3 regions of the Nonomuraea sp. NPDC001684 genome follow, and region 3 is predicted to be linked to each of the others. Evidence: riboswitches for the same ligand, from Rfam matches in the RefSeq annotation. Region 3 holds a riboswitch; each other region holds the start of a gene.

Evidence for each region. A riboswitch is a leader RNA that binds a small molecule or an ion and turns the genes downstream of it on or off. The one in region 3 is predicted to bind cyclic di-AMP.
Region 1: it holds a riboswitch for cyclic di-AMP, as region 3 does, so the genes downstream of both, ACWCSD_RS07655 (hypothetical protein) here and ACWCSD_RS17615 (C40 family peptidase) in region 3, are expected to answer to the same signal.
Region 2: it holds a riboswitch for cyclic di-AMP, as region 3 does, so the genes downstream of both, ACWCSD_RS02380 (C40 family peptidase) here and ACWCSD_RS17615 (C40 family peptidase) in region 3, are expected to answer to the same signal.

Annotation. Positions count from the first base shown of each region.
Region 1 is NZ_JBSFGJ010000023.1:29,118-39,447, forward strand. Features, by position in the region: gene ACWCSD_RS07605 (class II aldolase/adducin family protein) at 1-313, shown strand, start outside; gene ACWCSD_RS07610 (DUF885 domain-containing protein) at 337-1,905, opposite strand; gene ACWCSD_RS07615 (DUF4032 domain-containing protein) at 1,929-3,146, shown strand; gene ACWCSD_RS07620 (NAD(P)-dependent oxidoreductase) at 3,140-3,742, opposite strand; gene ACWCSD_RS07625 (winged helix-turn-helix transcriptional regulator) at 3,797-4,147, shown strand; gene ACWCSD_RS07630 (roadblock/LC7 domain-containing protein) at 4,285-4,659, shown strand; gene ACWCSD_RS07635 (DUF4388 domain-containing protein) at 4,663-5,487, shown strand; gene ACWCSD_RS07640 (roadblock/LC7 domain-containing protein) at 5,520-5,891, shown strand; gene ACWCSD_RS07645 (hypothetical protein) at 5,918-6,289, shown strand; gene ACWCSD_RS07650 (alpha/beta fold hydrolase) at 6,332-7,207, opposite strand; gene ACWCSD_RS07655 (hypothetical protein) at 7,262-7,969, opposite strand; cyclic di-AMP (ydaO/yuaA leader) riboswitch at 8,145-8,279, opposite strand; gene ACWCSD_RS07660 (DUF5302 domain-containing protein) at 8,445-8,645, opposite strand; gene ACWCSD_RS07665 (MDR family MFS transporter) at 8,693-10,147, opposite strand; gene ACWCSD_RS07670 (PadR family transcriptional regulator) at 10,204-10,330, shown strand, end outside.
Region 2 is NZ_JBSFGJ010000005.1:51,763-62,092, reverse strand. Features, by position in the region: gene ACWCSD_RS02390 (cytochrome P450) at 1-361, opposite strand, end outside; gene ACWCSD_RS02385 (helix-turn-helix domain-containing protein) at 640-852, shown strand; gene ACWCSD_RS02380 (C40 family peptidase) at 925-1,968, opposite strand; cyclic di-AMP (ydaO/yuaA leader) riboswitch at 1,975-2,126, opposite strand; gene ACWCSD_RS02375 (amino-acid N-acetyltransferase) at 2,414-2,983, shown strand; gene ACWCSD_RS02370 (RDD family protein) at 3,069-4,652, shown strand; gene ACWCSD_RS02365 (RDD family protein) at 4,759-5,247, shown strand; gene ACWCSD_RS02360 (histone-like nucleoid-structuring protein Lsr2) at 5,773-6,105, shown strand; gene ACWCSD_RS02355 (ATP-dependent Clp protease ATP-binding subunit) at 7,237-9,738, shown strand.
Region 3 is NZ_JBSFGJ010000081.1:15,868-26,197, reverse strand. Features, by position in the region: gene ACWCSD_RS17625 (DUF2306 domain-containing protein) at 1-563, opposite strand, end outside; gene ACWCSD_RS17620 (NAD(P)-dependent alcohol dehydrogenase) at 745-1,737, shown strand; gene ACWCSD_RS17615 (C40 family peptidase) at 1,721-2,269, opposite strand; cyclic di-AMP (ydaO/yuaA leader) riboswitch at 2,324-2,483, opposite strand; gene ACWCSD_RS17610 (3-isopropylmalate dehydrogenase) at 2,583-3,629, shown strand; gene ACWCSD_RS17605 (branched-chain amino acid aminotransferase) at 3,830-4,927, shown strand; gene ACWCSD_RS17600 (Uma2 family endonuclease) at 4,950-5,501, opposite strand; gene ACWCSD_RS17595 (O-methyltransferase) at 5,573-6,220, opposite strand; gene ACWCSD_RS17590 (DsbA family protein) at 6,354-6,998, shown strand; gene cimA (citramalate synthase) at 7,195-8,772, shown strand; gene ACWCSD_RS17580 (hypothetical protein) at 9,015-9,179, opposite strand; gene ACWCSD_RS17575 (response regulator) at 9,197-9,946, opposite strand; gene ACWCSD_RS17570 (sensor histidine kinase) at 9,943-10,330, opposite strand, start outside.

The DNA of each region.
Region 1 (10,330 bases), on a different contig from region 3:
CTACAACGCGCTGCTGCTGGGCGGCGTGGTCAAGGTCGCCGAGTACGCCACCTACGGCACGCCCGAGCTGGCCGCCAACGTGCGGGCGGCGCTGGCGGGCAAGCAGGCCGCCCTGATGGCCAACCACGGCGGGGTGACCATCGGGGCGACGATGGAGCAGGCGTTCGAGGCCACCCGCCTGCTGGAGTGGCTGTGCGAGGTCTACGTGCGCGGGCTGGCCGTGGGCAGGCCGGCGGTCCTGACCGACGAGCAGCTCGCCGCCGTCGTGGACCGCGCGGCCAACCCGCCGGCGTTCCCGCGCCGCCCGAGCTAGCCCGGGGAGCGCGAGCGGGCCGGTCAGGCCAGGGCGGCCTGTTCGGCCAGGCCCAGCGGCAGGCCGCCGGAGCCGGCGATCCGGTCGTGGAACTCACGCAGCGACCCGGTGAACGACTCCCGGATGCGGTCGATCTCGATGGCCCCCGTCAGGTACGACGGCGCCTGCGTCGGCCAGGCGCAGTAGCGGTTCACCTCGCCCCGGGCGGTGCCGGGCGACAACGACGCCTTGGTGGCCATGAACGTCTCGGCCTCCTCGATCGACATGTCCTCGCAGTGCAGCGCGGTGTCCACGATGATCCGGGCGGCGCGGAAGAGGCGGAAGTCTAGGTGGGCCAGCTCGGTGGCGGGGGTGTCGAAGTAGCCCTGCTCGTGCAGCACCTTCTCGACGTACAGGGCCCAGCCCTCGGTGAAGTACGGCGTCCTGAAGACCTTGCGGACGGTACGCGGATTGTCCGCCATGTACGACAGGTGCCAGTGATGCCCGGGATAGGCCTCGTGCACGGCGATCGAGGGCATCTGGGCGCGCGCGTTGGTGCGCAGGCGCTGGCGCACCTGCTCCTCGGTGAAGTCGTCGGGGGTGTAGGGGACGAAGAAGATGCCCGTGCGCGAGCTGCTGAGCGGCGGCGGCGCCAGGTAGTGGGCGACGTACAGCACCGGGCGGGCGTACTCGGCCGAGGGCAGGACCTCGCACTCCTCCCCCTCGGGGAAGGTGACCAGCCCGCGCTCGCGGACGAACTCGCGGGCCCGCCTGGTCTCGGCCTCGTACTCGGCCCGCATGTCCGCCAGGGTCGGCGGGTGGTCGTCCATGAGGGACTCCATGGCGGCCCGCCAGTCCTCGGCGCCGGTCATGCCGAGGGCGACCCGGCGCATCCGGGCGTCCAGGTCGGCCCAGGCGGCCCTGCCCTTCTGGTGCAGTTCGGCGGCGCCGTACGTGAGCATCTCGCGCTCGCGCAGCAGGGTGGAGTAGAGCTTCTCCCCCATCCGCCAGGTGCCGCCGCACTGGAAGCCTTCGAGGAAGGACACCAGCGCGTCGAACGCGTCGGCGGCGGGTCCGGCGGCCTCGGCCAGCCGGGCGCGCAGCGTCTCGTCGCCGACCATCGCGGGGAGCGTGCGGGTGAGGAAGTTGCGGCCCGTACGGGCCTGGTTGAGCCCGCGCGTGACCAGCAGCGGCGCGGCGAGGTCGGGGTCCAGGTTGGCCTGGCAGGCGGCCAGCACGCCGGGCACCTCGGCCAGGCGGGAGATCGCGGCGGCGACCAGTTCGGACTCCGGCTTGAGCCGCTGCTGGAAGGCGTTGAACAGCGACCCGAAGACGGCCGAGAGGTACAGGCCCGGGTTGCGCCGCCACTCGGGCCAGGATTCGAGCGCGACCGAGCCCCTCAGCTGGGACAGGACCAGGTCTCTGTCGATGGCGTCGTCGAGCGAGTCGGCCGGGGCGTCGGAGAGGCGGTCGATCCAGCGGATCTCTTCCCGGGCTCTGTTCTCCCAGGCGGAGGCGGTGAAATCGCCGAGGGTGTGGTCGTAGCCGTCGGCTCCCAATTGGCTGGCGACGACGGGACGGTCGGAAAAGTACCAGTTGAGAAACTCGTCCACCTACGCACCATATCCTGACGTTCATGCCCCTGCAGATCACTGGCGCGCTAGGCGACCCCGACCTCATCCGGCTCCCCTGGGACGTCCCGCTGGCCGACTGGCCCAAGCATCATCTGGTCGATCTGCCGCGCGGCATCTCCCGCCACGTCGTGCGGTTCGCCCGGCTCTCCGGCAAGGTCTACGCGATCAAGGAGATCAGCGAGCGGTACGCCAGGCGCGAGTACCAGCTCCTGTGGGACCTGGCCAGGCTGGACGCCCCGGCCGTCGAGCCCGTGGCGTACGTGACCGGCCGCGACGAGGGCCTGGACGCCGCGCTGATCACCCGGCACCTGCAGTTCTCGCTCCCCTACCGGGCCGTGATGTCCGGCACCCTGCGCCCCGACACGCTCACCCGCCTGCTCGACGCGCTCGCCGTGCTGCTGGTGCGCCTGCACCTGAACGGCTTCTACTGGGGCGACTGCTCGCTGTCCAACACGCTCTTCCGCCGGGACGCCGGCGCCTTCGCGGCCTACCTGGTGGACGCCGAGACCGGCGAGATGCACCCCATGATCAGCGAGGGCCAGCGGCTGACCGACATCGACGTCGCCCACACCAACATCTTCGGCGAGATGCTCGACCTGGAGGCCGGCGGGCTGCTGCACCCGTCGATCGACCCCATGGAGACCGCCGAGGACATCGTCACCCGCTACCACCGCCTGTGGGCCGAGATCACCGACAGCGAGATCATCGACGAGGTCGACTGGCACCGCGTGGAGCAGCGCATCCGCCGCCTGAACCTGCTCGGCTTCGACGTCGCCGAGATGATGGTGCGGCGCAAGGTCGGCACCGGCCGCCTGATCGTCCGGCCGAAGGTGGTGGACGCCGGCCACCACCAGCGCCGGCTGATCAGGCTGACCGGGCTCGACGTGGAGGAGAACCAGGCGCGGCGGCTGCTCAACGACCTGGACGGCTACCGGGTCGCCAAGGGCCTGCGCCACGAGGACGAGGCCATCGTCGCCCACCGCTGGCTCGCCGAGGTGTTCCACCCGACGGTCGACGGCATCCCCGCCGAGCTGCGCGGCAAGCTGGAGCCCGCGCAGCTCTTCCACGAGATTCTCGACCACCGCTGGTACCTGTCGGAGACGGCGGGCGGCGACGTCGGGCTGGCCACGGCGGTGAAGTCGTACGTGGACAACGTGCTGGTGCACAAGCCCGACGAGAAGGCGCTGCTGCCCGACGACCCGGACGAGGACGATCAGTAGGCGACCGTGATGCGGGTGCGCGGGTGGGCGTGCTCCTCCAGCTCGTCGGCGATCGCCACCGCGTAGTCCTCGGCGGTGATGAAGCTGCGGCCGTCGGCGTCGCTGAGCAGGTCGTCGCGGCCGATCCGGTAGACGCCGGTGCGCTCGCCGGGCGCGATCTCGGCGGCCGGTGAGACGTAGGTCCAGTCGAGGTCGGTCACCTCCCGGTAGAGCCCGAGCGCGGCCCGCGCGGCCCTGGCCTCCTTCTTGTAGATCTCCGGGAAGCCGGGCGTGTCGACCAGGTCGAGGCCGGGGCCGGCCTTGAGGCTGCCCGCGCCGCCCACGACCAGCACCCGGCTCACCCCGGCGGCGCGCAGCCCGTCGATGAGGGCGCGGTTGGCGGCCAGGAACGGCGGCTCGGGCTCGGTGCCGTCACGCGGCGGGGCGATGGCGCAGACGACGGCGTCGTAGCCCTCGGCGAGCGTGGCGGCGTCGTGGACGTCGCCCTTGACGGGACCGCAGCGGCTGACGCCGGTGACGTCGTGGCCGCGGCCGGTGAGTTCGGTGACGATGCGCTGACCGATCATTCCGGTCGCGCCGAACACGAGGATCTTCATGAGAAGCACAGTATCCAATGGATACTGGTTACTTCATCGTGCTATAAGTACCTTATGGATACCGGTGATGCCTTCGACCCGAACTGCCCGACTCGGCTGGTCCTCGACCGGATCGGCGACAAGTGGTCGGTGCTGGTGCTGCTCAGCCTCAGCGACGGGCCGATGCGCTTCACCGTGCTGCGCGGGCGGATCGGCGGGGTGACGCCGAAGGTGCTCACCCAGACGCTGCGGGCCATGGAGCTGGACGGGCTGATCACCCGCGAGGTCTTCGCCGAGGTGCCGCCGCGGGTGGAGTACGCGCTGACCGACCTGGGCCGCTCGCTGCACGCGCCGATCTCGGTGGTCGCGCGGTGGGCCGAGGAGAACGTGCACGAAATGCTCCGCCATCGTGAAAAAACCTCGTGAATTGATCATATTTCCGCACGAGTGATGCTTTTCTTCGTCCTAGCCGTATAAAAACGTATCCCTCGGTAAATCGCCTGCCTTCTGGTCTCTTGTGGCCCCCTACGCTTTCCCCGTCCCACGACGGAGGGAGGCTCGCGGTGCTGGGAGTGGACACCTGCCTGGCGGAGGTCATGTCGATACCGGGCGCGCTCGACGCCATGCTGGTCGACGGCACGAGCGGCATGGCGGTCGCCTTCAGCAGCGCGTCCGGCGTGGACGCCGACAGGTCCGCCGCCGCGCTGACCGAGGCGCTGCGCGCCACCACCGACGGGCTGACCCGGACGTGTCCCGGCGAGATCGTGCGCATCGACGACATGCTCGTCACCACCGACCGGGGGCACCACCTGCTCCGGCTGCTGGAGACGGTCTTCGAGGGGCCGCTGGTCATCTACGTCCGCCTCGACCCGGAACGGTCGAACCTGGCCCTGGCCCGGTACCGCCTGCGGGCCATCTCCGACCTGCTGACCACCTGAGCCATGGCCGCGCTCGACTCACTCCTCGCCGGACTCGCCCGCGAACGCGCGACGGGGGCGCTCCGCGTGGGCCGGAACGGCACGATCTACCTGTCGGACGGGCGCGTGACGTACATGGAGTGCGCCCAGACGCCGGGCGTCGAGCGGCTGTTCGCGGCCAGGGGGCGCGTGCCGGAGTCGGCCCTGCGTGCCCTGCAGGCCGACGGCGGCCGCGCCCGGCTGCTCCAGGACGGCCCGGTCACCCTGGCCGAGCTCCAGTACGCCGTGCTCGGCGTGGTCCAGGACGCCGCCTTCTTCCTGCTGCCGGTGACCGGCGTGCGGCCGAAGTTCCGGCCCGGCGAGGAGCACTGGCTGGGCGGGCAGTGGTTCTTCGACGTCCAGGAGCTGGTGCGGGAGTCCGCCCGCCGCCGGGAGCAGCTGGCCGGCATCTGGCCCTCGCCGGAGGTGGACACCCAGCCCGTGCGGCCGGTCCCGCGCCTGCCCGGGCACGGGGTGGCGCTCAGCCAGGTGCAGTGGGAGGTCGTCGTACGGGCCGACCACAAGGCGACCCCGCTGGAGCTGGCCCGGCACCTGGGCCGGTCGGGCTACTCGGTGCTGGTGGCCGTCAGGAGGCTGGCCGCCGCCGGCCTCCTCGTCCCGCCGGACCCGCTACGGCCCGCGCAACGCCGTCCGGACGACGGGGAGGCGCTGCCCAGGCGGGTGCCGGGCGCGGTGGCAGTTCCCGCCGGGAACGGGCGGGCGGGGGCCGCCGGGCCGGTGCCGACGGGCGACCCGACCGATCTGACGCTGCTGCTGCGGCTGAAGAAGGCGCTGGAGGAGATGCCGTGAGGTTCCCCTCACGACGCAGGAGGAGGCCACCCGTGGAGCTACGGCAAGAGGTCCTGGCGGAGATGGGGCTCCTGCGCGGCCGCACGCCGGACGTCACCGGCAGCGTCGCGTGCACCGTCGACGGCCTGCGGATCGCCTGCGACCTGCAAGGAGACACCGGCGAGCAGGTGGCGGCGCTGTCGGCGGCGCTGCTCGCGATGAGCGGCCGGATGCTGACCATGGCGGGCCGCGGGACGTTCGAGGAGACCCTCGTGTCCGGCACCGCCGGGTTCGTGGCCTTCTACGCCGCGGGCCCCACGATCGTCCTCACGGTTCTGGCGGGACCCGGCGCCAACGTCGGACTCCTCCGGCTGGAGGGCAGGAAGACGGCGGCCTCCGTGGCCGCCGTGGCACGCAAGCACTGACCATCCCCACCGAAGCGGAGGAAAGCATGGCAGGCATGGACGTCTCCCTCAAAGAGATGATGAGCATCGACGGCACGATCGGGGCGGCGATCGTCGACCACGGCAGCGGCATGGCGCTCGGCACGCTCGGCGGCTCGAAGGAGCTGGACCTGCAGGTCGCGGCGGCGGGCAACACCGAGGTCATCAAGGCCAAACTGCGCACGATGGACTCGCTGGGCCTCAAGGACGGCATCGAGGACATCCTGATCACGCTGACCGCCCAGTATCACATCATCCGCCCGCTGACCGGCCGCAGCGGCAAGGGCCTGTTCCTCTACCTCGCCCTCGACCGCAACCGGGCCAACCTGGCCTTGGCCCGGCACATGCTCAAGGTCATCGAGGAGAAGCTGGAGCTCTGACCGGCCCGCGCAGCGAGGCTCCGCGGCGAGTCATGCGGCGGGTCACGCGGCGGGCTCGGGCCGGGCGGGCGTCGCGGAGCCGGTGTGGGCGGTGATCTCGGCGACGATCGCGGGCCAGAGGGCGCGGGGCAGGTCGTGGCCCATGCCGGGGTAGGTGACCAGGCGGGCGCCCGGGATGGCGGCGGCCGTGGCCCGCCCGCCGGCGAGCGGCACGAGCTGGTCGTCCTCGCCGTGGATGACCAGCGCCGGCACCTTCAGCCCGCCCAGCGCGGACGTGCGGTCGCCGGAGGCCATGATGGCGGCGAGCTGGCGGGCCGTGCCGGCCGGGTCGTGGCAGCGGTCGAAGGCGAGCCCGGCCAGCCTGGTGACGCGTTCGCGGTCCAGCTCCCAGCCGGGGGACCCGAGCACGGCCCAGGTCGTCAGCGCGCCGGCGACGACCCCCTCGCGGTCGGTCGCGGGCTTGGCGAAGAGCACCGCGGCGGCCGCCTCGGTCGGCGGGGCCGCCTGCGGGCCGGGCGTGGACATGATCGAGGTCAGGCTCAGCACCCGAGCCGGGTGCCGGATGGCCAGCGCCTGGGCGATCATCCCGCCCATCGAGGCGCCGACGACGTGCGCGGCGGGCAGGCCCAGGACGTCCATGAGCCCGGCGCTGTCGTCGGCCAGGTCGTCCAGCACGTACGGCGAGGGCGCGCCCCATGCGGGCACGCCCTCGTCGTGGAGATGGGTGGACAGGCCCGCGTCGCGGTTGTCGAACCTGACGACGTGGTGGCCCTGCTCGGCCAGGAGTTCGCAGAACTCGTCGTCCCAGTGGATGAGCTGGGCGCCGAGTCCCATGATGAGCAGCAGGGGCCTGCCCGCGGGTGAGCCGAAGCTCTCGTAGGCGATCTCGATGCCGTTGGCGGCTGCGCGCTGGATCACAGCGACCAGAATGACATTCTGGTCGCGAGGCGTAAAGAGCGGTCTGTCCGGAGATCAGTCGTTGAGGAGCTTGCGCAGGCGCTCGCCGCCGAGCACCACGCCGCCGCCGGCCAGCACGAGCACGCCGGCCATGACGGTGCCGCCCATCGCGACGGTCTTCCCGACCTGGCCGCCGGCGGAACCGGCCGCGTCCTCGGCGGGCTTGTCGGCCAGCACCTTGGGAGGCTCGGCCGGGTTGTCGTCGAACCTGCCCCACGCGCCGGTGGAGAAGGCCACGGGGTAGTTCTTCTTGCCCTTGCCGTCGCCCCACTTGGTGATGACGTAGTCGATCTTGATGTGGCCCTGGCCGCCGTTGCCGTCCACGCCGAGCGTGTCGGGGTTGAAGGTGCCGCCGGTCAGCTCGGCGAAGGTCTTGGCGTCGAGGTCGAGCATGACGCCACGGCTGGAGGGCTCGCCGGGGCCGCGGTCGCCCACGAAGAACGGCATCTTCTTGCCGTTGTAGGTCACGTAACCCTCGGTCATGAGGGGCCAGCTCGGGCTGGCGGCCAGGCCCTTCTGCATGGGCTTGCCGCTGGCGGGGAGGCCGGTGTCGCCGGCCCGGCCGGAGGAGTCGTCCCAGAAGTAGGAGGCCTTCGTGGAACCCTTGAGCAGGATCTTCTGGTCGTCGCCGGTGTCGGCGTGGGCGCCGGTGGCGGAGATCGTCAGCGCGCCCATGGCGGACACGGACAGCAGGGCGAGAGAGCGCAGGCCAAATCGAGACATGAAGCAGTGAAGTCCTTCGCGAGGGGACAGGGGGAACGCGCGTGACTACGGTGCGTAACCGGGCAGAGCGCCGAAAAGGTGGTTACGCGGCGCGTGGGGGAAGTCAGGGAAGAGACCGCTCAGCAGGCGGTCGTCACTACACTGTCCGGGGGTACGACGAGGTGGTACATGCGTGAAGTCCTCTCCATCTCGCCTACCGGGTTAGCTGACGGGTTCGGGCGTGGAGATGCCCTACCGGCACATGGCCGGATTCACCCCAATGAGATGGGTCCCCGGTTCCCGACAAGTCGGGATTCGGCGCCAGCTGTCGTCCCTCTCCTGGTAGGGACTACGCCACCAGCTGGTAATTGGTTAAGACGGTACCCAGAGATTCGGACAAATACAAACGAATCGTCATGAACCGGGTAAAGATCTACCTATCGAGGTAAAGAGAAAGGGGGCACGGCATGCCGTACCCCCTGCTAAATCGGACCTTTCAGCCGCCGCTCTTGCGCCTGAAGGATCTTTTACTCGCTGCCGGACCGTGCGCCCCGTGGATCTTCGACGGGTCCACGCCCCTGCCACCCGCGGCCGAGTCGGCCTGCTGCCCGCGCTTGCGTTCCAACGCCTCGCGGAACTTGCGCTTCATCTCGTCCTCGGGAGTCTCGCTGACTTCCGGCTCCGGTGTTTCCGCCATGAGGACCTCCTGGTTCTGGGGACATCCACAGCTTCGCACGACGTCGCTTACGACGCGAAACCGGCCTCCACTCTGCTTTCCGCCGCGGGCGCCTGCTCCAGCCGCCTGCCGGGCATCATGACCAGCGCGACCAGGGCGATCACCGCGCCCGCCACGCCCAGCGACGGGATGACCACGGCCGCCGCCGAGGCGTGCGCGGCCGCGAGCCCGTGGACCGGCGCGTCCGTGGTGATGACCGACGTGTACGCGGTGCCGGCCAGCGCCAGCGCCACCGAGCCGCCGATCTGCCGGAAGAAGGTGAGGTTGGCCGAGGCCGTGCCGATGTACCGCGGCGCGACGGCCTGCTGCACGGCCACGGTCAGCCCCGACAACATCGGCCCCATGCCGAGCCCGAGCAGTGCCATCCACCCGGCCAGCAGCAGGCCGTCGGTGCGCACGGTGAGGTTCAGGCAGAGCAGGCTGCCGGCCACCAGCAGGAACGGCGCCCCGACCAGCCACGGCTTGTACGTGCGCGTCCTGGACATCAGCGTGCCCATGAGCGCGCTGCCCGCCACCATCGCCAGCGTCATCGGGTAGATCCTCAGCCCGGACTCGGTGGCGCTGACGCCCAGCGCCTGCTGGAAGTAGCGCGGCAGGAACACCACGCCGGCGTACATGCAGAAGGCGGTGAAGAACGAGGTCGCGTTGACCAGCGTGTACGTGCGGTCCCGGAACAGGTGCATCGGCATGACCGGGTTCGCCGCCCGCAGCTCGACCAGCACGAACGCGGCCAGCAGGACCAGCCCCAGCAGGATCGGCCCGGCCACGGGCGGGGAGGTCCAGGAGTTGCCGTCCAGGCCCTTCTCGGTCAGGCCGAGCAGCAGGGCGCTGATGGCCACGCTGAACACCGCGATGCCCGCGTAGTCCGGCCGGCCCCCGCCGCCGGTGCCCGGACGGAACGGCAGCCGCAGCACCACGATCGCGATCAGCACGATCCCGAGCGGCACGTTCACGTAGAAGGCCCACCGCCAGCTCGCGTGGTCGGTGAACAACCCGCCCAGGAAGGGCCCGGCCAGGTACGTCAACGCCATCACGCCGCCGAGTGCGCCCTGCACGCGGGCGCCGTTGCGTCCGGGCGGGAACATCTCCATCACCAGGGCCAGCGACAGCGGCAGCAACGCGCCCGCGCCCAGCCCCTGCACGGCGCGGAAGGCGATGAGCTGGGTCATGTCCTGGGCGAGCCCGCACAACGCCGATCCGACGACGAACACCGACATCCCGACGAGCAGCAGCGGCTTCCTGCCGTGCTGGTCGGACAGCCTGCCGTACAGCGGCACGGTGACGGTGGAGGTGAGCAGATAGGCCGTGACCACCCAGGTGTAGAGCCGGGTGCCGCCCAGCTCGCCGGTGATGCGGGGCAGCGCGGTGCCGACGATCGTCTGGTCGAGCATCGCCAGGAACATCCCGCCGAGCACCGCCAGCAACACCAGCCCGTTGCCCTTGGGCTTCATGTCATAAGTCACAGGTGAAGATTGATATGTAAGAGCTGACATGTCAAGCCTTCGCTATGCTGGCGGGCATGTCCCTGCGGATCGCGCTCCTCGGCCTGCTCGCCACCAAAGGCCCGGCCAGCGGCTACGACCTGGCCAAGAAGTTCGAGCACTCGCTCAACCACGTCTGGCAGGCGGGGCACACGCAGATCTATC
Region 2 (10,330 bases), on a different contig from region 3:
CCATCACCGGCAGCGGGTACGCGAAGCCGGAAATCAGCTCCGCCTCCTCCGGCAGCCGCCCGATCAGGTCGGCGGTGATCGCCTCGATCCGCGGCCTGAGGCGGGCCACCATGCGCGGCGTGAACGCGCGGCTGACCAGAGCACGCAACCGGGTGTGATCGGGGGGATCCATGAGCAGGAATGACCTGCCGGGCTGACCTGCCTCTTCCTGCGCGGGCGGGGACGTTCCGTGACCGAACCCGGGGTCGCGCAGCACGGCCGCGCACAACTCGTACGTGGTCGCGACGAGCAGCCCGCCGCGCGTTCTGAAGATCGGCCCGGCGGCTCGCAGCTCGCGATATCGGACGTACGGATCGCGCACAAATTGCGGATCCGAGGGATCAAAACCCAGCACGTCGGTGGCGCTCATCGGAGGTGGAACCGGGCCGCCGAATTGATCATTTGGACCGTTCATAGCGGACCACGGCGTGCCAACATATGCGGAGTACGTCACATATAAGTGATCATGTCAATAGCACTGGTCAAGGGCGCCGATTGTGGCGCTTGACGACCTTTCCGCGATGCGTTTACCTTCACCGAGACGAGCGGCTTTGCTTCGCCTGAAAGGTCCGAGTTCTGCTGTTTGGGGGAGGGCTCCCGGTGGATGTGCTCACAGAAGGCGTTGAGCTGAGCCACGCGGATTTGGCGTTACTGGCCGAGCTGGCCAGGGGAGTGACGGTCGATCGGGTCGGCAGGCGGCTGGATATCAGCGGACGGACCGTACGGCGCAGGCTGAGGGGCATCTGCGACCGCATCGGCGTGGCCACGGCGATCGAGGCCGTGGCATGGGCGGCGCGCCGTCAGCTCATCTAGCGGCGCTCATCAGGTGGCGCTCATCATCCAGTGACGCCGGGCGAACCGGCGCTGGGCGAAGCGGCGCGCGGATCAGTCCGCGATGCGCACGCCGCCGGCGAACGGCCGCCCGCCGATCGGGGCGACCCGCACGACGTCACCCGTCCGCGGAGCGTGGACCATCATGCCGCCGCCGATGTAGATGCCGACGTGGTGCAGGTCGCTGTAGAAGAACACCAGGTCGCCGGGGCGCAGCTGGTCGCGGCTGACCTGCCTGCCGGCCGTCCACTGGTCGCCGGTGTAGTGGGGGAGCGAGATGCCCACGCGCTGGTAGGCGGCCATCACCAGCCCGGAGCAGTCGTAGGAGCGCGGCCCTTCGGCGCCCCACACGTACGGCTTGAGCTGCTGGGTGAGGGCCCACTTGACGGCCTGGGCGGCCTTGCCGTCGCCGATGACCGGCAGGTTGACGCGCACGGCCCGGGTGCCGGGACGGCCGGCCTCGCCGACGGCCCGCCGGTAGAGGTTGCTCTCGACCTTGGTGACCAGCTTGGTGATCTTCGAGCGCCTGCTCTCCAGGTCGGTGACGAGCTTCTGGACCTCGGCGATGCGGGTCTTGGCGCCGGCCCTGGCCCGCTCGGCGGCCTCCATGGCCCTGGCGAGCTGGTTGACCTCCTCGCCCTGCTGCTGTTCGAGCGCGTACGTGGTCGCGGCTCGGTCGAGGAAGGTCTCGGGGTCGCCGGACTGGGCGAAGGCCAGGGCCTTGTCCAGGCCGCCGGTGATGTAGGCGTTCTGGGCGAGCAGCGAGGCCCTGGCGCGCTTGGCGGCCAGATCGGACTCGCTGGTGGCCAGGATCTTCTGGGCGGAGTCGTTGGCCTTCTGGGCGGCCTTCAGCCGTTCGCGCTGCTCGTTGTACTGCTCGGCCAGCGTCTCGATCTCTTCGTGCAGCTTCTCCACCTGGTCGGAGAGCTCCGAGAGCGACGGCTTCGGGTCGGCGGCGGCGGAGCCGACGGGGACGGCGAACAGCATCGCGGCGACGGTGACGCCGATGACGCCGAGGCGGCGTGCGCGCCTGGCCTGCTCCTGGGGGCGGGCGTGCCTGCCCCCGGACTTCCCCGAGCGGTCGAACGTCCGCTTCACCAACCGAGCTCCTCTCATCGACGCCGGCCGGGTTAGCTGACGGGTTCGGGCCGGAGCAGCCCTACCGAGATGGTCGGATTCACCCCAAGTGGCGGCGCCAGGTGCTCGCCGCCGTTGGTTCCCCGGCTTCCCTTGCGGGAATTGGGCGTGTCTTTCCGCGCGCATTACGCGGAGAACATCGTCGCTGGACACTAATGCACTCCGGGTTCACGCTCAACCGGAACTGCCGAGTCTGTAGAGGTTTCACAACTGAAGGGTCACAAGGTGATCTCGTGGGTAGCCGTACGGAAGCAGGCTTCTGCACCTTTTGTCCAGCATTCGGGGTGCTGAGGTCTGGAGGAAAGCTCCAAGTCGGCCCGTGTTCACCTGACCACGGGATGTGATGAGATGCCCGAGACGTGGGATTTAGGGCCGAGCCGTAATGAGATCTGTACCCTGGAGAGCCATGGAGCAGGTGGCCGAAGTGGCAGTCCCCGAGACCGCGGTCGTGGTCAGGCGTGCGCGCACGCCCGACGTGCGTGCGATCAGGCGTCTCGTGGACACCTACGCGGGCGCGGGGCCGCGGCTCCTGGAGAAGGCCACGGTCACGCTGTACGAGGACGTCCAGGAGTTCTGGGTGGCCGAGCGGGGCGGGGAGGTCGTCGGCTGCGGCGCGCTCCACGTGCTCTGGGAGGACCTCGCCGAGGTCCGTACGGTGGCCGTCGATCCCGCGTGCCGGGGGCTGGGTGTGGGGCGGCGGATCGTCTCGGCACTCGTCCGGCAGGCGAAGGATCTGGGGCTGCGGCGTGTATTCTGTCTGACTTTTGAGGTCGACTTCTTCGCGAGGCACGGTTTCCGCCCCATCCAGGGCACACCGGTCTCACCCGAGGTCTACGCCGAGTTGCTGGCCTCGTACGACGAGGGTGTGGCGGAGTTCCTTGATCTGGAACACGTCAAACCGAACACCCTTGGCAACACCCGCATGCTGCTGCATCTGACATCGGGTGACGCGGACCTTGACCACTTGGAAAGGTGATTGTTGATACCTATGTCGATACGTTGGGCAGCACAGGCATGTGTCCTGACACGTGCCACATGCGCACTCGAAGCGAGGTGACACGGTGAGCACCGGACAGCCGCCGTACCCACAGGACGATTCCGGCGAGAACCCCGAGTACGGTCAGCACCACGGCCGTCGGCCCGGTGAGCCCGACCCGGACGTGACTGTGGTCGGCTACCGGGCGGACGATGCCTTCGGCCAGCCCCCATACGGTCAGCAGCAGCAACAGGGCTATGGCCAGCAACAGCAGTACGGCCAGCAACAGCAGCAGTACGGCCAGCAGCAGGGCTACGGCCAGCAGCCCCAGTACGGCCAGCAGGCCGCCCCGGGTCAGCAGGGCTACGGCCAGCAGCAGGGCTACGGCCAGCAGCCGCAGTCCTCCGGCCAGCAGTACACGCAGCCCGGCTACGGCCAGGAGGCCCAGTACGGCCAGCAGGCCGCCTCGGGTCAGCAGGGTTACGGCCAGCAGCCGCAGTCCTCCGGCCAGCAGTACACGCAGCCCGGCTACGGCCAGGAAGCCCAGTACGGCCAGCAGGGCTACGGCCAGCAGCCCGCCTCCGGCCAGCAGTACGCCCAGCCCGGCTACGGCCAGCAGGCCGCCTCCGGTCAGCAGGGCTACGGTCAGGAGGGCCAGTACGGCCAGCAGGCCGCCTCGGGCCAGCAGGGCTACGGCCAGCAGCAGGGCTACGGCCAGCAGCCGCAGTCCCTACCCGACTACAGCCAGCAGCAGGGCTACGGCCAGGACGCCCAGTACGGCCAGCAGGCCGCCTCGGGTCAGCAGGGTTACGGCCAGCAGCCGCAGTCCTCGGGCCAGCAGTACGCCCAGCCCGGCTACGGCCAGCAGGCCGCCGCGGGGCAGCAGGGTTACGGCCAGGAGGCCCAGTACGGCCAGCAGGGCTACGGCCAGCAGCCGCAGTCCGACTACGGGCAGCAGCAGAGCTACGGCCAGGACGCCCAGTACGGCCAGCAGGGCGGCTACGCCCAGCAGCAGTACGGCGACCAGCAACAGGGTTACGGCCAGCAGTACGGCGACCAGCAGCAGTACGGCCAGGCATACGGCCAGCAGCAGCAGTCGCAGCCCTACGGCCAGCCCGGCTACGGCCAGCCCTACGGTCAGCCCGTCGGCGTGCAGCCTCCGGGCGCTCCGGCCCCCCTGGCGGAGTGGTGGCAGCGTCTGGTCGCGAGGATCGTCGACGGCGTCATCCTCGGCGTCGTGAACTTCGTGGTCAGCCTCATCCTGGGCCTGCTCGCGGTCGGTTACGACTCGGCGACCGGCCTGACCTCCGGCGTCCTGTCCGCCTTCGTCATCGGCGTCCTGTCGGCGATCGTGACGACCGCCGTCTGGGTGTGCTACGAGTTCTTCCTGACGAAGATGAACGGCCAGACGGTCGGCAAGATGGTCATGGGGATCAAGGTCGTGCCCGTGGGCCAGGCCCTTCCTCCGGGCGGGCTCGCGTCCGACCTGGCGATCAAGCGCGCCGGCGTCACCTGGGGCGGCTACATCCTGAGCTGGATCCCGTTCCTCGGCCCGCTGCTCGCCTGGGCGTGCGTCGCGGTCAACGGCGCCTCGCAGCTGTGGGACAAGCCGCTGCAGCAGACGTTCGCGGACAAGTTCGCGGGCACGGTGGTCGTGAAGATCAAGTAATCCCGCGTCAGCGTAAAACAGGGGCCGGCTTCCCGCCGGCCTCTGTTTTGTGTGTGCGGGGCGTACCAAAATGGGGGGTACGACCGCCGACCGCGTGAGGTGGGATATGGCCGGGACACCGTCGTGGCCGGGCGCCGTGCCCGCGGAATGGTGGGAACGCCTCGCCGCCCGCTTCATTGAGGCGCTGGTCTTCGGGGTCTTCTATTACATTCTGTTCATCGCGCTGTGGGGCGCCTTCCGGACTGTCGGGATGGTCGAGGCGTTCGGCGGACGGCTCCCTGGGCTCTTGGCCTGGTTCCTGGGCGGCCTGTGTTATACGGCCTATGACTGGCGGGCCCATTGCCTGCGCCGGCGGACGTTCGGCCAGGCGATCATGAAGATTCGCCTGGCGCCGGACGACCTTCCGCGTGGCGCCCTGCTGAAACGGGCCCTGGTCTATCCCGGGCCTGTCATGCTGATGGGCATTCCGGTGGTCAATCTGCTGGCCGGAATGCTGCTGTTCGGCGTCGGGCTGCTCATCCTGATCGACAAGCCGTTGGAGCGCGGGCCGCATGACAGGCTGGCCGGAACGCGGGTGGTAAAAGATCTTCGTTGAGGCGTCCACACCTGGGAAGATGCCTTTTCGCAAAATTTTCCCTTGATCCGGTAAGGAGCCTGGAGAGACTGGCATTAGGCTATGGGACGTCCGGGTTGCCGGATGTCGGTGCCCCTGCTCCCTGAGGGCGACTGTGTGTGGCTATGGTCGGTTCCGGGTGAGTTGTCACCTAGGCGTCATGAGCGTCCGGCGTGCTCCCGCAGGTCCCGCAGGTCGCGCCGGGATGCGTATTTAGCGCCCCCGAAACCCTGCTAGCCCTGGAGGCGAGGACGAATGGAAGCCGTAACAGACGTATTGTCAGCGCTCATCCCCCCGGTCGTGGTCGGCGGCGCCTTCATCTTTGGCGCGGTGAAGTTGCTGCGATCGGAGGGCGCCGGACGACGGGCAAACCACCAGGATCAGGCCGAGAACCAGAACTGATCTGCCAGTCAGCCGAATCCCCGTAGCGCTGAATTGTCTCCGCGCCTTTCCGGGTATATGTTTGGGCGAGCGAATGAAACAATGCTCCGGGAAAGGATTGCGTAGATGGCCAAGCAGATCCAGGAGATTCTCATCGATGACCTCGATGGGGGCGAGGCCAATGAGACGGTCAGCTTCGCTATTGACGGCTCCTCCTATGAGATTGACCTCAGCGACGTTAACGCCAAGAAGCTGAGGGACGCACTCACGCCTTTCGTGCAGCACGCCCGCAGGGCAGGAGCCGTGTCCGCCCGTCGCCGTGGTCGCGGCGGCAACCGTGCGATGAGCCGCGAGAAGAGCTCGGAGATCCGGCAGTGGGCCAAGGCTCACGGCCTGCCGGTCAGCGAGCGCGGCAGGATCGCCTCCACCGTCGTGGAGAAGTACGAAGCGGCTCACTGAGCCTCGTCGAGAGAGCCATCTCCTGACCATGCGCTTATGCCGTTCGCCTAGGACCCCGGCGAGCGCCATAAGCGCATGATCGTTTTTGTGGGGAGTTCGTGAATCCCCGGACCACTTGTTGATCTTCTAATTCGCCCAAATGTGGGCGTATTGCTCGCTCGTGTCGCCGGACAAGGCGGCCGCGCGTGAGTGGAACGTGCCGGGCTTTGCGGCCGGCGTCCGTGTCAATTCCCGGGCGCCGCCGGGCTCGCCGCGTGTTCGCCGCCGTGTTCGCCGCACTGTTCGTCACCGTGTTCGTCACCCGCGGCCGGAACGGGCCAATGCCGTCACCCGCCGCAATGTTCCCCTTCCCGGCTCCCGCGGCGTACGCGCAAAGCGGTGACGCTCCGCCGCACAATCGGGCAGCCGGTGCTTCCGGAAGCGCCGTCGCGAGCCCTGTTCCGGTACCGGGTACTTCCGTCTTCTTGCGGCCTTGTGCGGGGTTCTCAGGGCTTGTCGGTGCTTGTTCGAGCCTCTCTTCGGGCCTCTCTTCAGGCTTCTCGGTGGGGCGGGCCATGGATGACCGGCAAAACGTCGGCCTGCGGCTGGTGGGGCACGATGGAAAACCGGCGGCCTCTCCCGTGTGCCGCGCATTGTCCCGTCGCGGGACCCTCGTGCGCACCGTCGACCGGTAACCCGGCTGACCCGATGGGGAATACGTGTGACGTGCGTTGCGTGCCGAGTTGTGCTCAGGGCGTAGCGCCCGCGCTTGGACGCGGTTTGGAGCAGCACATACGATGATTACGTAACAGATACGGGCGCGGGCATCGGAGATGCGTGGCCGGCGGGCACCCCAAGGCCGGCTTCGCCCCGGCGTCCGACGGCCGATCCGTGTTGGTCCGCCCTGGGCCGCGGGCGTCGAATTCCAGGCGCTTCCGGGAAGCGCCTAAACATCGTTCGCTTGCGGCGTATCGGGAACACGTCACCCCCGAACAGTAGTTGGATAGAGGGTGAACGCCCTGCTCTCGGGGAACGTCTCTGCTATAGAGCGTGTCAGCGGCAGTGGGCACGGTTCGCCGAGCCAGGGCTAGCATGCGGGATGACGGGACCGGATTTACCGGCCTGACTGACCGCTCTGTGAGGAGCGACGAGATGTTCGAGAGGTTCACCGACCGAGCGAGGCGTGTTGTCGTCTTGGCCCAAGAAGAGGCCAGGATGCTCAACCACAACTACATCGGCACTGAGCACATTCTTCTTGGTTTGATCCATGAAGGTGAGGGCGTAGCCGCCAAGGCTCTGGAGAGCCTCGGCATCAGCCTTGAGGGTGTGCGCCAGCAGGTCGAGGAGATCATCGGCCAGGGCCAGTCGGCTCCGTCGGGGCACATTCCGTTCACCCCGCGGGCCAAGAAGGTCCTCGAGCTGTCGCTCCGTGAGGCTTTGCAGCTGGGTCACAACTACATCGGCACCGAGCACATCCTGCTCGGGCTCATCCGCGAGGGTGAGGGTGTGGCCGCCCAGGTGCTGGTCAAGCTTGGAGCTGATCTCAACCGTGTCCGGCAGCAGGTCATCCAGTTGCTCCACGGTTACCAGGGCAAGGAGCCGGCCGCCGCGGGCGGTCCCCAGGAGTCGGCGCCGTCCACGTCCCTGGTGCTCGACCAGTTCGGCCGCAACCTGACCCAGGCGGCCCGTGAGGGCAAGCTCGACCCGGTCATCGGCCGTGAGAAGGAGATCGAGCGGGTCATGCAGGTCCTCTCCCGGAGGACCAAGAACAACCCGGTGCTGATCGGCGAGCCCGGCGTCGGCAAGACCGCCGTCGTCGAGGGCCTGTCGCAGAAGATCGTCAGGGGCGAGGTGCCCGAGACGCTGAAGGACAAGCAGCTCTACACGCTTGACCTCGGCGCCCTGGTCGCCGGCTCCCGCTACCGCGGTGACTTCGAAGAGCGCCTGAAGAAGGTGCTCAAGGAGATCCGCACGCGCGGCGACATCATCCTGTTCATCGACGAGCTGCACACGCTCGTCGGCGCGGGCGCCGCCGAGGGCGCGATCGACGCCGCCAGCATCCTCAAGCCGATGCTGGCCCGTGGCGAGCTGCAGACGATCGGCGCCACCACCCTCGACGAGTACCGCAAGTACCTCGAGAAGGACGCCGCGCTGGAGCGCCGCTTCCAGCCGATCCAGGTGGCCGAGCCCTCTCTCAGCCACACGATCGAGATCCTCAAGGGTCTGCGCGACCGCTACGAGGCCCACCACCGCGTCTCCATCACCGACGACGCCCTGGTGGCCGCCGCGCAGCTGGCCGACCGCTACATCAGCGACCGCTACCTGCCCGACAAGGCGATCGACCTCATCGACGAGGCCGGTTCCCGGATGCGCATCCGCCGGATGACCGCTCCGCCGGACCTGCGCGAGTACGACGAGAAGATCGCCAACGTCCGCCGCGACAAGGAGTCCGCGATCGACGCGCAGGACTTCGAGAAGGCCGCTGCGCTGCGCGACCAGGAGAAGCAGCTCCAGCTCAAGCGCGAGCGGCGGGAGAAGGAGTGGAAGGCCGGCGACATGGACGTCGTGGCCGAGGTCACCCAGGAGCTCATCGCCGAGGTCCTGGCGACCGCCACCGGCATCCCGGTCTTCAAGCTGACCGAGGAGGAGTCCCAGCGCCTGCTCCGCATGGAGGACGAGCTCCACAAGCGGATCATCGGCCAGGACGACGCCATCAAGGGTCTGTCGCGGTCCATCCGGCGTACCCGCGCCGGTCTGAAGGACCCGCGCCGTCCCGGTGGCTCGTTCATCTTCGCGGGCCCGTCCGGTGTCGGTAAGACCGAGCTGTCCAAGGCTCTGGCGGAGTTCCTCTTCGGCGACGAAGACGCTCTGATCAGCCTGGACATGTCGGAGTTCATGGAGAAGCACACCGTCTCCAGGCTGTTCGGCTCGCCTCCCGGCTACGTCGGCTACGAGGAGGGCGGTCAGCTCACCGAGAAGGTGCGGCGCAAGCCGTTCTCCGTGGTCCTGTTCGACGAGATCGAGAAGGCCCACCCCGACATCTTCAACTCGCTGCTGCAGATCCTGGAAGACGGTCGCCTGACCGACGCCCAGGGCCGCGTGGTCGACTTCAAGAACACGGTCATCATCATGACCACCAACCTCGGCACCCGTGACATCTCCAAGGGCATCGGGGTCGGGTTCGCGAAGTCCAACGACACCGAGTCCAACTACGAGCGGATGAAGGCGAAGGTCCAGGAGGAGCTCAAGCAGCACTTCCGGCCCGAGTTCCTCAACCGTGTCGACGACATCGTGGTCTTCCACCAGCTGACGCCGAACGAGATCATCAAGATCGTCGATCTGATGCTCGCCCAGGTCGACGCCAGGCTGAAGGACCGCGACATGGGTCTCGAGGTCTCGCCGGAGGCCAAGCAGCTGCTCGCCGACCGCGGTTACGACCCGGTCATGGGCGCCCGGCCGCTGCGCCGTACGATCCAGCGCGAGCTGGAGGACTCCCTGTCCGAGAAGATCCTCTACGGCGAGCTCCGTCCGGGGCAGGTCGTGAAGGTGACGATCGAGGGCGAAGGCGACAACGCCACGTTCGTCTTCAAGGGCGAGTCCGCCTCGACGGTCCCGGACTCGGCGGCGGCGATCGCCGCGCCGATCCAGCACTGACCGACCACCACCGAAAACCCCCGCCCCGGCGGGGGTTTTCGCGTTCCATCCCCCGACGCCCGACGCCCGACGCCCGACGCCCGACGCCCGACGCCCGACGCCCGGCCCCCGACGCCCGACCCCTGGCCCCCGGCGTCCGGCCCCCGGCCCCCGACGCCCGACCCCTGGCCCCCGGCGTCCGGCCCCCGGCCCCCGACGTCCGGCCCCCGGCGTCCGGCCCCCGGCGTCCCGGTCGACGGCCGATCCCCGATCCCCGATCCCCGATCGCCGTCCACTGACCGCCGGCCCCGACCGCCAGCCCCCGGCCCCCGGCTCCCGGCCCCCGGCGCCCGACGGCCGACCGCCGATCGTTGACCCCTGACCCCTGACCCCTGACCCCTGACCCCTGACCCCTGACCGCGGATCGCCGACCGCCGACCCGGCGCCCGGCGCCCGGCGCCCGGCCGCCGGCTAGCGACCAGCGACCGCCGATCGCCGGTCCCGACCACTGCCCCTCGTCCACTGACCGCCGATCGCCGGCCCTCGGTCCCCGGCCCTCGGCCCCCGATGGCCGACGCCCGGCGCCCGATCGCCGACTACCGACCAGCGACCG
Region 3 (10,330 bases):
ATCACCCAGCCCGCGCCGACGAGCAGCGCCCGGCCGAGCTCGCCGGGCGGCCCGAAGGCGGCCAGCCCGAACGCCAGGGTGAACGCCTGCGTGCCCGCGCCGAGTCCGATCGCGTACCCGCGGGTCATCCAGGCGCGATGCCGGGCCAGGTCGCGCCGCCGGATCGCGGCCAGGCCGAGCAGGAGGCAGGCGGCCATGGCCGTCCCGAACAGCAGCCGGAAGGCGGCCAGCAGTGTCCCGTCGCCGGCGGGAAGGTCGGAGAAGAGCGTCAGCCACACCCCCGACAGCGCCGCGACCAGCCCGCACGCCACCAGTACCCGCCCCGCCGCGCGGTGCCACCCCGGCCGCCCGGCCCGGAACCGGGCCTGGAACTGGAACGTGCCGAGGACGCAGAACACCAGGGAAGCCGGGATGTGCAGCAACACCGGCACGGGCATGGCGAAGAAGCGCGCGTTGTCCGCCGTCACGGGGGCGCCGGCGGCCAGTTCGGTCACCCGGATTGCGCCGGCGACCAGCGGGACGACGCTGAGCGCGAGCAGCCCGGCGGGTGCGATCCATCTCATGCCTGAGAGCGTGCCGCCCACGCCCGTGCCCGGTCATCGCGCGGACGGCCGGTCCTGGTTCGCACCATCGGCGGGCGGGCCGTCGTACTTTCGGCCATCGGGCCGTCGCCTTTCGACCGTTGAGCGTCCGCGCAGGTCACGCCCACACTGGCGGCACATCAGCGGCACGAGGGAGAAAACGATGAAGGCGTACGTCCTGCGCTCGTTCGGCTCGCCCGACCAGCTCGTCCTGACCGACGTCGAGCGGCCCGTGCCGCGCGACGACGAGGTGCTGGTCCGGGTGCGGGCCACGTCCGTGCAGCCCTACGACTGGCACTTCATGCGGGGGGAGCCGTACCTGGCCCGGGTCATGGGCGGCGGGGTCGGGCTGCGCCGGCCGCGCATCGCCGTCCTCGGGGCCGACGTGGCGGGGGAGGTCGAGGCGGCCGGCAAGGACGTCACGCTGTTCCGTCCCGGCGACGAGGTGTACGCGATGTCGCTCGGGGGCGGCTTCGGCGAGTACGTCTGCCTGCGGCAGGGCGAGGTGGCGCCCAGACCGGCGGGCCTGTCGTTCGAGCAGGCGGCGGCGGTGCCGATGGCGGCCAACACCGCGCTGATCGCGCTGCGCGACGAGGGACGCCTCCAGCCGGGCCAGAAGGTGCTGGTCAACGGCGCGTCCGGCGGCGTGGGCACGTTCGCCGTGCAGCTCGCCAAGGCGCTGGGGGCGCACGTCACGGGCGTGTGCAGCGGGCGCAACGCGGACCTGGTCCGCTCGCTCGGCGCGGACGACGTCATCGACCACACCAAGGAGGACTTCGCGGCCTCGGGCCGGCGCTTCGACCTGCTGCTCGACGTGGCGGGCGGCCGCCGGCTGACGGACTGCCGCCGCGTCCTGACCAGGAAGGGCACGTACGTGCTGGTCGGCGGGCCGGCCGGCCGCTGGGTGCAGCCGGCCGGCCACATGTTCGCCGCGCTCGCGTCGGGGCCCTTCGTCCCGCAGCGGATCGTCAGGGCGGACGTCGTCCGCTGCGGGAGCAACAGGGCGAACCTGCTGACGCTGACCGGGCTGATCGAGCGGGGCGCGGTCACCCCGGTCATCGACAGGACCTTCCCCTTCGGCGAGCTCCCGGGGGCCGTCCGCTACCAGGAGGAGGGGCACGCCCCGGGGAAGGTCGTCGTCACAGGGTCGCGGTGAGCATGGCGGGGGCGGGGGCCTTCTGGAGCTGCTTGTAGTCGGCCCAGCGCTTGACGCCCTTGGGGTCGGGGCGTACCGCGCCGACGAAGGCCTGCCTGCGCCACTGCGACAGGCGTTCCTCCTTCACCACGTCGCCGGTGTGGGGGGAGTGGACCATGTAGCCGGGCTTGGAGATCATGCCGACGTGGCCGAGGCCGCTGAAGAACACCAGGTCGCCTGGCTTGAGGTCCTTCCAGGCGATCTTCCTGGAGAAGGCGCCGTACTGCTCCGCGGCGGTTCTGGGGAGCTCGATGCCGGCGTCCTCGTAGGCCCGGAGCATGAGGCCCGAGCAGTCGTAGCCCCGTTCGCTGGCGCCGCCCCACACGTACGGGGTGCCGCGCTTGTCCATGGCGTATTCGAGGGCGACCTTCCAGGCCGGTTTCGGCGCGTGCCGTTCCTGGACCTGTTTCACCTGGGGGCCGGTGAGGGTGATGGAGGAGGTGGGGGCGGCCGGAGCGGCCGGAGCGGCGGGAGCCGCGGGGGCGGCAGGCACGAGACCTGCTGCGCCCGCTGCCACCGCCACAAGGATGGCGATGCTAGACAGGGGACTGTCCTTCCACGTGGCCGACCGGGTTAGCTGACGGGCTCGGGCCTGGAAGTAGCCCTACGGCGGCTCCTCGGGGGGGAGGCGCAGCCGATTCGCCCCGGGGGGAAAGATGGGTCCCCGGCTCCACGCAGCGGCTGCGTGGATTAGGCTCGTCGGACTCTAACGAAACGGTCAAAAGGTCGCAATCCCCCCAAAACGGATTGTCCGGTTGTTGAGATGATGTGTTCGTCAGCCGAGACGAGCCGGTAAGGTACCGCCCATGGAGTCGCGTAACATCCGCCTGGCCGTCATCCCCGGGGATGGCATCGGCGCCGAGGTCGTAGCCGAAGGGCTCAAGGTCCTGGAGGCCGTGGGCACGAAGATCGAGCCCACCCACTACGACCTGGGCGCAGCCCGCTACCACCGCACGGGCGAGACCCTGCCCGACGCGGTGCTCGAAGAGCTGCGCGGCTACGACGCGATCCTGCTCGGCGCCGTGGGCGACCCCAGCGTGCCGCCCGGCATCCTGGAGCGCGACCTGCTGCTCAAGCTCAGGTTCGAGTTCGACCACTACGTCAACCTGCGGCCGGTCAAGCTGTTCCCCGGCGTCGAGACCGCGCTGGCCGGCGCCACCGCCGAGCACATCGACATGGTCGTCGTCCGCGAGGGCACCGAGGGCCTCTACGCGGGCACCGGCGGCGTCATGCGCCGCGGCACGCCGCACGAGATCGCCACTCAGGAGTCGCTGAACACCGCCCACGGCGTCGAGCGCGTCGTGCGGTACGCCTTCCAGAAGGCTCAGTCGCGGCCCCGCAAGAAGCTCACGCTCGTCCACAAGACGAACGTGCTCACCTTCGCCGGCGACCTCTGGCAGCGCACGGTCAACCGCGTGGCCGCGGAGTTCCCCGACGTCACCACCGACTACAGCCACATCGACGCGGCCTCGATGTTCTTCGTCACCCAGCCCGAGCGCTTCGACGTGATCGTCACCGACAACCTGTTCGGCGACATCATCACCGACCTCGGCGCCGCCATCGCCGGCGGCATCGGCCTGGCGGCCAGCGGCAACATCAACCCCGAGCGCACCTCGCCGAGCATGTTCGAGCCGGTGCACGGCAGCGCGCCCGACATCGCCGGTCAGGGCAAGGCCGACCCGACCGCCACCATCCTGTCCGTGGGCATGCTCCTCGACCACCTCGGCCTGCACGCCGAGGCCGCCAAGGTCGAGCAGGCCGTGGCCGCCGACATCGCCGAGCGGGTGACCGGCCGCGCCGGCCGCACGACCAGCGAGATCGGCGACGACATCGCCGCGCGAGTAGCCGGCTAGGACCGCCTAGCCCCGCACGCGCCTGGCGGTCCGAACACGGACTGCCAGGCGCTTTTTCGCGTTCGCCGGTTCTAACCACCCCAACTGCCTCTTGCCATCCCAAATCGCGAGACACTAGGAAGTACGAATACTGCTCGCGGGCAGTAGCTAACAGAATCAGCTTTCGAAGTCGCAGATTCGTAGAGAGAAGGACCTCCGTCATGACCATCGCTCAGAAGCTCAGCTTCGACGTGCAGCATTCCGACCACGCTCGCACCGCGGCCGAGCGGGAGCAGGTACTGGCGAACCCCGGGTTCGGGCAGGTCTTCACCGACCACATGATCTCGATCGACTACACCGACGGCGAGGGCTGGCACGACGCCCGGCTCATGCCGTACGGGCCGCTCTCGCTCGACCCCGCGACCTCGGTCTTCCACTATGCGCAGGAGCTGTTCGAGGGCCTGAAGGCGTACCGGCAGATCTCCGGTTCGATCGCGACCTTCCGGCCGTACGCGAACGCCGCCCGCTTCAACCGCTCGGCCGAGCGCATGGCCATGCCCGAACTGCCGGAGGAGGCGTTCGTGGAGTCGCTGGAGCTGCTGGTCTCGGCCGACAAGGAGTGGGTGCCGACCACCGAGGGCCACAGCCTCTACCTGCGCCCGTTCATGTTCGCCACGCAGGCCGGGCTCGGCGTCAACTACCCGTCGAAGACCTACAAGTACATGGTGATCGCCTCGCCGGCGGCCTCGTACTTCAGCGGCGGCATCAAGCCCGTCTCGGTCTGGCTGTCCACCGAGTACACGCGCGCCGCGCCCGGCGGCACCGGCTTCGCCAAGTGCGGCGGCAACTACGCCGCCGCCTTCGTCGCCCAGCGCCAGGCCGTCGACAACGGCTGCGACCAGGTCGTCTGGCTCGACGCCCACAAGCACGAGTACGTCGAGGAGATGGGCGGGATGAACCTGTTCTTCGTCTTCGGCAACAAGCTCGTCACCCCGGCGCTCACCGGCACCCTGCTGCCCGGCATCACCCGGGAGTCGATCCTGGAGATGGCCGGCGACCTCGGCCTGGAGACCGAGGAGCGGCTGGTCTCGGTGGACGAGTGGGAGTCCGCCTGCGCCTCCGGCGAGCTGACCGAGGTGTTCGCGTGCGGCACCGCCGCCGTGGTCACGCCGGTGGGCTCGGTCAGGGGCGACGACCGCTCCTGGACCATCGCCGACGGCACCCCCGGCCCGGTGACGATGCGGGTGCGCGAGGAGCTCGTCGGCATCCAGTACGGCGCCCGTCCCGACACCCGCAACTGGATCCACAAGATCGGCTAGAGCCGCGCGGACGGCCGGCGTCTCAGGCGCCGGCCTCCGTCAGGGCCGCGGTGTCGACGTGGAGGTTCCACGGGTCGGGCAGGAACACCGGCTCGCCCAGGGAGACGACGTTCTCGCTGCGGTAGCGCCGCCCGCCAGGCCCGCCGAACAGCGTCACCAGCCGCTGGAACGGGTCGATCACCAGGTAGAGCGGCACCCCGCCGCGCGCGTAACCGCCCGTCTTGACGAAGTGCACGTCGTACGTCGTGGCCACCGAGACGACGTCCACGAGCAGGATCGTCGAGGCGCCGTGGACGGCGTGCTCCTCGTGCAGACGCGGCCGGCGCGGGACCACGGCCAGGTCGGGCACGTAGAGATCGTGGCCGGGGCCCAGGTAGACGGTGATGTTCGGCCAGATCTCCCAGCCCCGGACCGCCGCCGCGGCGGCGAGCTGGAACAACGTCCGGGACAGGATCGTGTTGTGCTGCCAGGTGCCCGGCTCGTTCACCACGATCCGGCCCTGCACCGTCTCGATGCGGAACTCGGGGAACAGCTCGCGCACGGTGCGGTAGCGCTCTTCCAGGGGCCTGACCATGCCGCCGTCCTCATGCTTTCCCGGGGGTTTCCAAAGGATCACTCAGAGTAACGGCGGCGGCGTCCCGCGATCTAGTGGTTCTTCCTGATCATCGTGATCCCGTCGGCGACCGGCAGCATCACCACGCTCACCCGCGGGTCCTCGATCACCAGGTCGTTGAACTCGCGGATCTGCACCGTCGTCGTCTCCGAGTGCGCCGGGTCGGCCACGTGGCCGCTGCGCAGCGTGTTGTCGGCCAGCAGCAGGCCGCCCGGGCGCAGCCGCTCGACCAGCAACTCGTAGTAACCGGGGTAGTTGCCCTTGTCGGCGTCGAGGAAGGCCAGGTCGATCGGCTCGTCGAAGGCGGCCAGCGTCTCCAGGGCGGGCCCGAGCGTCAGCGAGACGCGGTCGGTCAGGCCCGCCCGCTCCCAGTAGCGCCGGGCGATGGACGTCCACTCCTCGCTCACGTCGAAGCAGTGCAGCCGCCCGCCGGACAACCCTCGCGCGATGCACACCGACGAGTAGCCGGTGAACGTGCCCACCTCGACCGCCACGGCCGGGGCCGCGAGCTGGGTCAGCATGGTCAGGAACCGGCCCTGGTCGGCGGAGATCTGCATCCTGGCGGCGTCGCCCGTCGCCTCGGCGGTCTCCCGCGCCAGCTCGTCGAGCAGGGGGTCGGGCGGGGTGGAGTGGTCGAGGATGTACCGGCCCACCGCGGGGTCGAGGAGGTTCGCCTTCATGAAGGTCATTCTCCCCTCACAGCGTTCTCTCATCGTCATCAGGTACCAATGAGGGGGCCGCCCCGGGCGGCTGTCCGGAGAGTGGTTCCGGCGTTGGTAGGGTCTGCGCGATCGGTGAGCTGGAAGTGGGCGGATGATGAAGCGGTTGGTTGCGGTCGCGGTCGCGTGTGCGGCGCTGGTGATGCTCGGTGTGCTGGCCTTCTCGGAGCCGGGTGAGACGGCCGGGTCGGTACGCCTGACCAGGCAGCTCGACGGTTCGATGGTGCTGGCCGACAGGTCCGGCGACGCCCCCGTGCTCGACGTGTACGAAGACTTCGACTGCCCGATCTGCAAGGAGATGCACTCCAAGGTCGACGGCACGATCCAGAAGCTGGCCAGGGAGGGCAGGCTCAAGGTCGTCTTCCACCCCGTGACGATCTTCCAGGACGAGCCCATGCGCTCCAACTCCATCAGGGCCGCGGCCGCCGCCCGATGCGTGCCGGAGGAGAACTGGCTGGCCTTCAGGGACGAGCTCTACGCCATGCAGCCCGCCCCGCACGGCTCGGCCTCGGGCTTCACCGTGCAGGAGCTGGTGGCCGCCGCCAGGAAGGCCGGCGCCTCGGTGGACGAGTGCGTCACCTCGCAGTCGTACGCCAAGACCCATCTGGCGGAGACCTCGAAGATCCACATCCAGGGCACGCCGACCGTCCTGCTCGACGGGCAGCAGCTCGGCAACGAGGTGTTCGACCCGGCGGCCCTCGAACGCGCCGTCACCGGGGGCGCGGGCGTGCAAGTGTAAAGGTCGTGTCCACAAGCTGAGACCGATGTGCCAGATGGTGAATCCCTGTGGCAGACTGGCAGGCACCATGTTCTACGGTCTGCTCATTATCGGCAGGCGCGCTGGCTGACACAGGGACACCGCCAGCGCGCAGACCTCTCACGTCCGTGAGGGGTCTTTTTGTTTTCCAGGACACGGATCCGAAAGAAGAGACTTCATGGCCGACGACCGCTTCCACGTCTACGACACGACCCTGCGCGACGGCGCGCAGCAGGAAGGACTCAACCTCACCGTCGTCGACAAGCTCGCCATCGCACGGCAGCTGGACAGCCTGGGCGTCGGTTTCATCGAGGGGGGCTGGCCGGGCGCCAACCCCAAGGACACAGAGTTCTTCAGGCGCGCTCGAACAGAGCTCGACCTGAAGCACGCGCAGCTCGCCGCGTTCGGCGCGACCCGCCGGGCCGGTGTGAAGGCCGCCGACGACCCATTGGTAGCCGCATTGCGCGAATCCGGCGCGCCGGTCGTGACCCTTGTCGCCAAGAGCCACGACCGGCACGTGGAGCTGGCCCTCCGCACGACTCTCCAGGAGAACCTCGCGATGATCCGCGATACGGTTTCTCACCTTCGTGCGGAGGGACAGCGAGTCTTCCTCGACGCCGAGCACTTCTTCGACGGCTACACGTCCAATCCAGCCTACGCGCTGGAAGTGCTGCGGACCGCCGCCGAAGCCGGGGCCGACGTCATCGCCCTGTGTGACACGAACGGCGGCATGCTGCCCGACGAGCTGGCCGAGACCGTGCACGCGGCCGTCCAGACCGGGGCCCGCGTCGGCATCCACTGCCACGACGACACCGGCTGCGCCGTCGCCAACACCCTCGCCGCGGTCAAGGCGGGCGCCACGCACGTCCAGGGCTGCGCCAACGGCTACGGCGAGCGCTCGGGCAACGCCAACCTCTTCACCGTCGTCGCCAACCTCCAGCTCAAGCGCGGCTTCGACCTCGTGCCGCGGGAGGCGCTGGCGGACATGACCCGCATCGCACACGCGATCACCGAGGTCACCAACGTCACCCCCAACTCGCACGCCCCCTACGTCGGCATGTCCGCCTTCGCCCACAAGGCCGGCCTGCACGCCAGCGCCATCAAGGTCGACCCCAACCTGTACCAGCACATCGACCCGGCCGCCGTGGGCAACGACATGCGCATGCTCGTCTCCGACATGGCCGGCCGCGCCTCCGTCGAGCTCAAGGGCCGCGAGCTGGGCTACGAGCTGACCCCCGAGCACACCAAGACGCTCGTCGAGCGCGTCAAGGAGCTGGAGTCGCAGGGCTTCACCTTCGAGGCCGCGGACGCGTCGTTCGAGCTGCTGCTGCGCGACACCGTCCAGGGGGCGCGCCGGCGGCACTTCGAGGTGGAGTCGTGGCGGGTGATCGTCGAGCGGACGAAGGGCGGCGAGCTGGTCAGCGAGGCCACCGTCAAGCTGCACGCCAAGGGCGAGCGCATCGTCGCCACCGGCGAGGGCAACGGCCCCGTGAACGCCCTGGACAAGGCCGTACGGCAAGGGCTTGAGCAGCTCTACCCCGAGCTGGCCCGGCTGGAGCTGGTGGACTACAAGGTCCGCATCCTCGAAGGCACCCACGGCACGGACGCCGTCACCCGCGTCCTCATCACCTCCAGCGACGACACCGCCGAGTGGGCGACGGTGGGGGTGGCCGAGAACATCATCGACGCCTCCTGGCAGGCGCTGGAGCAGGCGGTCACGTACGGCCTGCTGCGCGCCGGCCGCGACTGCAGCTGACCCCGGGGGCGGCGCGCCCCGAGCGGTCTTCGCTTTGTGGGCGCTGCGCGCCCAGGGGAGCTCAGGCGTTCTTGACCTGGCGCCTTCGGCGCACCCCGTGCCCCGGCCCTCAGCCGTGGGCGCGAGGCAAGGGGTGACCCGGGTGGCCCCACTGGGCGCTGCCGGGCGTCAGTGAGGAAGGACCTCGCCCCTTACGCCGGGGAGATCGCCGAGCATCCCTGTGCCCGGGATCAGGCGCGGGGTCACGTGTCTCTCATCTCGTCGTCGAGCGCCTCGCGGGCTGCGGCGACGTCGGTTTCGAAGTCGGGGTCCAGGGAGGCCGTGCCTCTCGCCAGGAACGCCTTGACCATCGTGGGAGCCGGTGCGATCACGGCGGCGGAGTTTCTGGACGCTTCGGTGGCGGTCATCACCTCATGGAATCAGGTCATCTGATTGGTGGGACGCCGTCGGGAGGGTCGCCGGGGCGGACGAGGCCGGATTCGTAGGCGTGGCGGACCATCTGGGCGCGGTCGCGGAGGGCGAGTTTGGTCAGCAGGCGGTTGATGTGGGTGCTGACGGTCGCCTCCGTGATGGACAGCGTGCCGGCGATCTCGGTGTTGGACAGGCCCTGCGCCACCAGCCGCAACACCTCCTCCTCCCGGGCGGTCACCCCCCTGGCCGCCGGCGACGGGGCGGGGGCCGTACGCCGGTAGGCCGCCACGACGCGGCCGGTGACCGCCGGGTCGAGCAGGACGTCGCCCCGCGCGGCGCTGCGGATGGCGGCGAACAGGTGCTCGGGCGGCGACACCTTGAGCAGGAACCCGCTGACCCCGGCGTGCAGCGCGAGGTCGAGGTTCTCGTCGGTGTCGTAGGTGGTCAGCATGATCACCCTTGGGGGCGCGGGGGTCGCGAGGATGCGGCGGGCGGCCTCCAGGCCGTTCAGGCGGGGCATCGCGATGTCGAGCAGCACGACGTCGGGGCGCAGGTCGCGGGCCAGCTCCACGGCCCGCTCGCCGTCGGCCGCCTCGCCCAGCACGGACAGGTCCGGCTGGGTGCCGATCATCAGGCGCAGCCCGGCCCTGATCATCCCCTGGTCGTCGGCGATCACCACGCCGATCCCGCCGCCGGGCTCGTCAAGGGCGGGATCGGCGAAGGCGTCGGGGGCGTCCGGGTGCCCTGGGGAGGAGGGCGTCACAGGGGGAGCTCCGCACGTACCGTGAAGCCGCCCCCAGGGAGGGGCGCCGCCGCCAGCGTGCCCTCGAAGAGGGCGGCTCGCTCGCGCATGCCGATCAGCCCGTGGCCGCCGCCGCCCCCGGCCGACGGCGGCCGGGGGCCGCGCGGCCCCTCGTCCGTGATCTCCAGCCGGAGCTCCGCCGGCAGGTACGCGACGCTCACCGCCGCCCGCGTCGGCCCCGCGTGCTTGAGGGTGTTGGTCAGCGCCTCCTGGACGATCCGGTACGCCGACAGATCCAGCCCGGCCGACAACGGCGCCCGCTCGCCCGACACAGCCAGCGTGACGTCGAGCCCGGCCGACCTGAACTGCTCCAGCAGATCCGCCAGCCGGTCGAGGCCGGCCTGC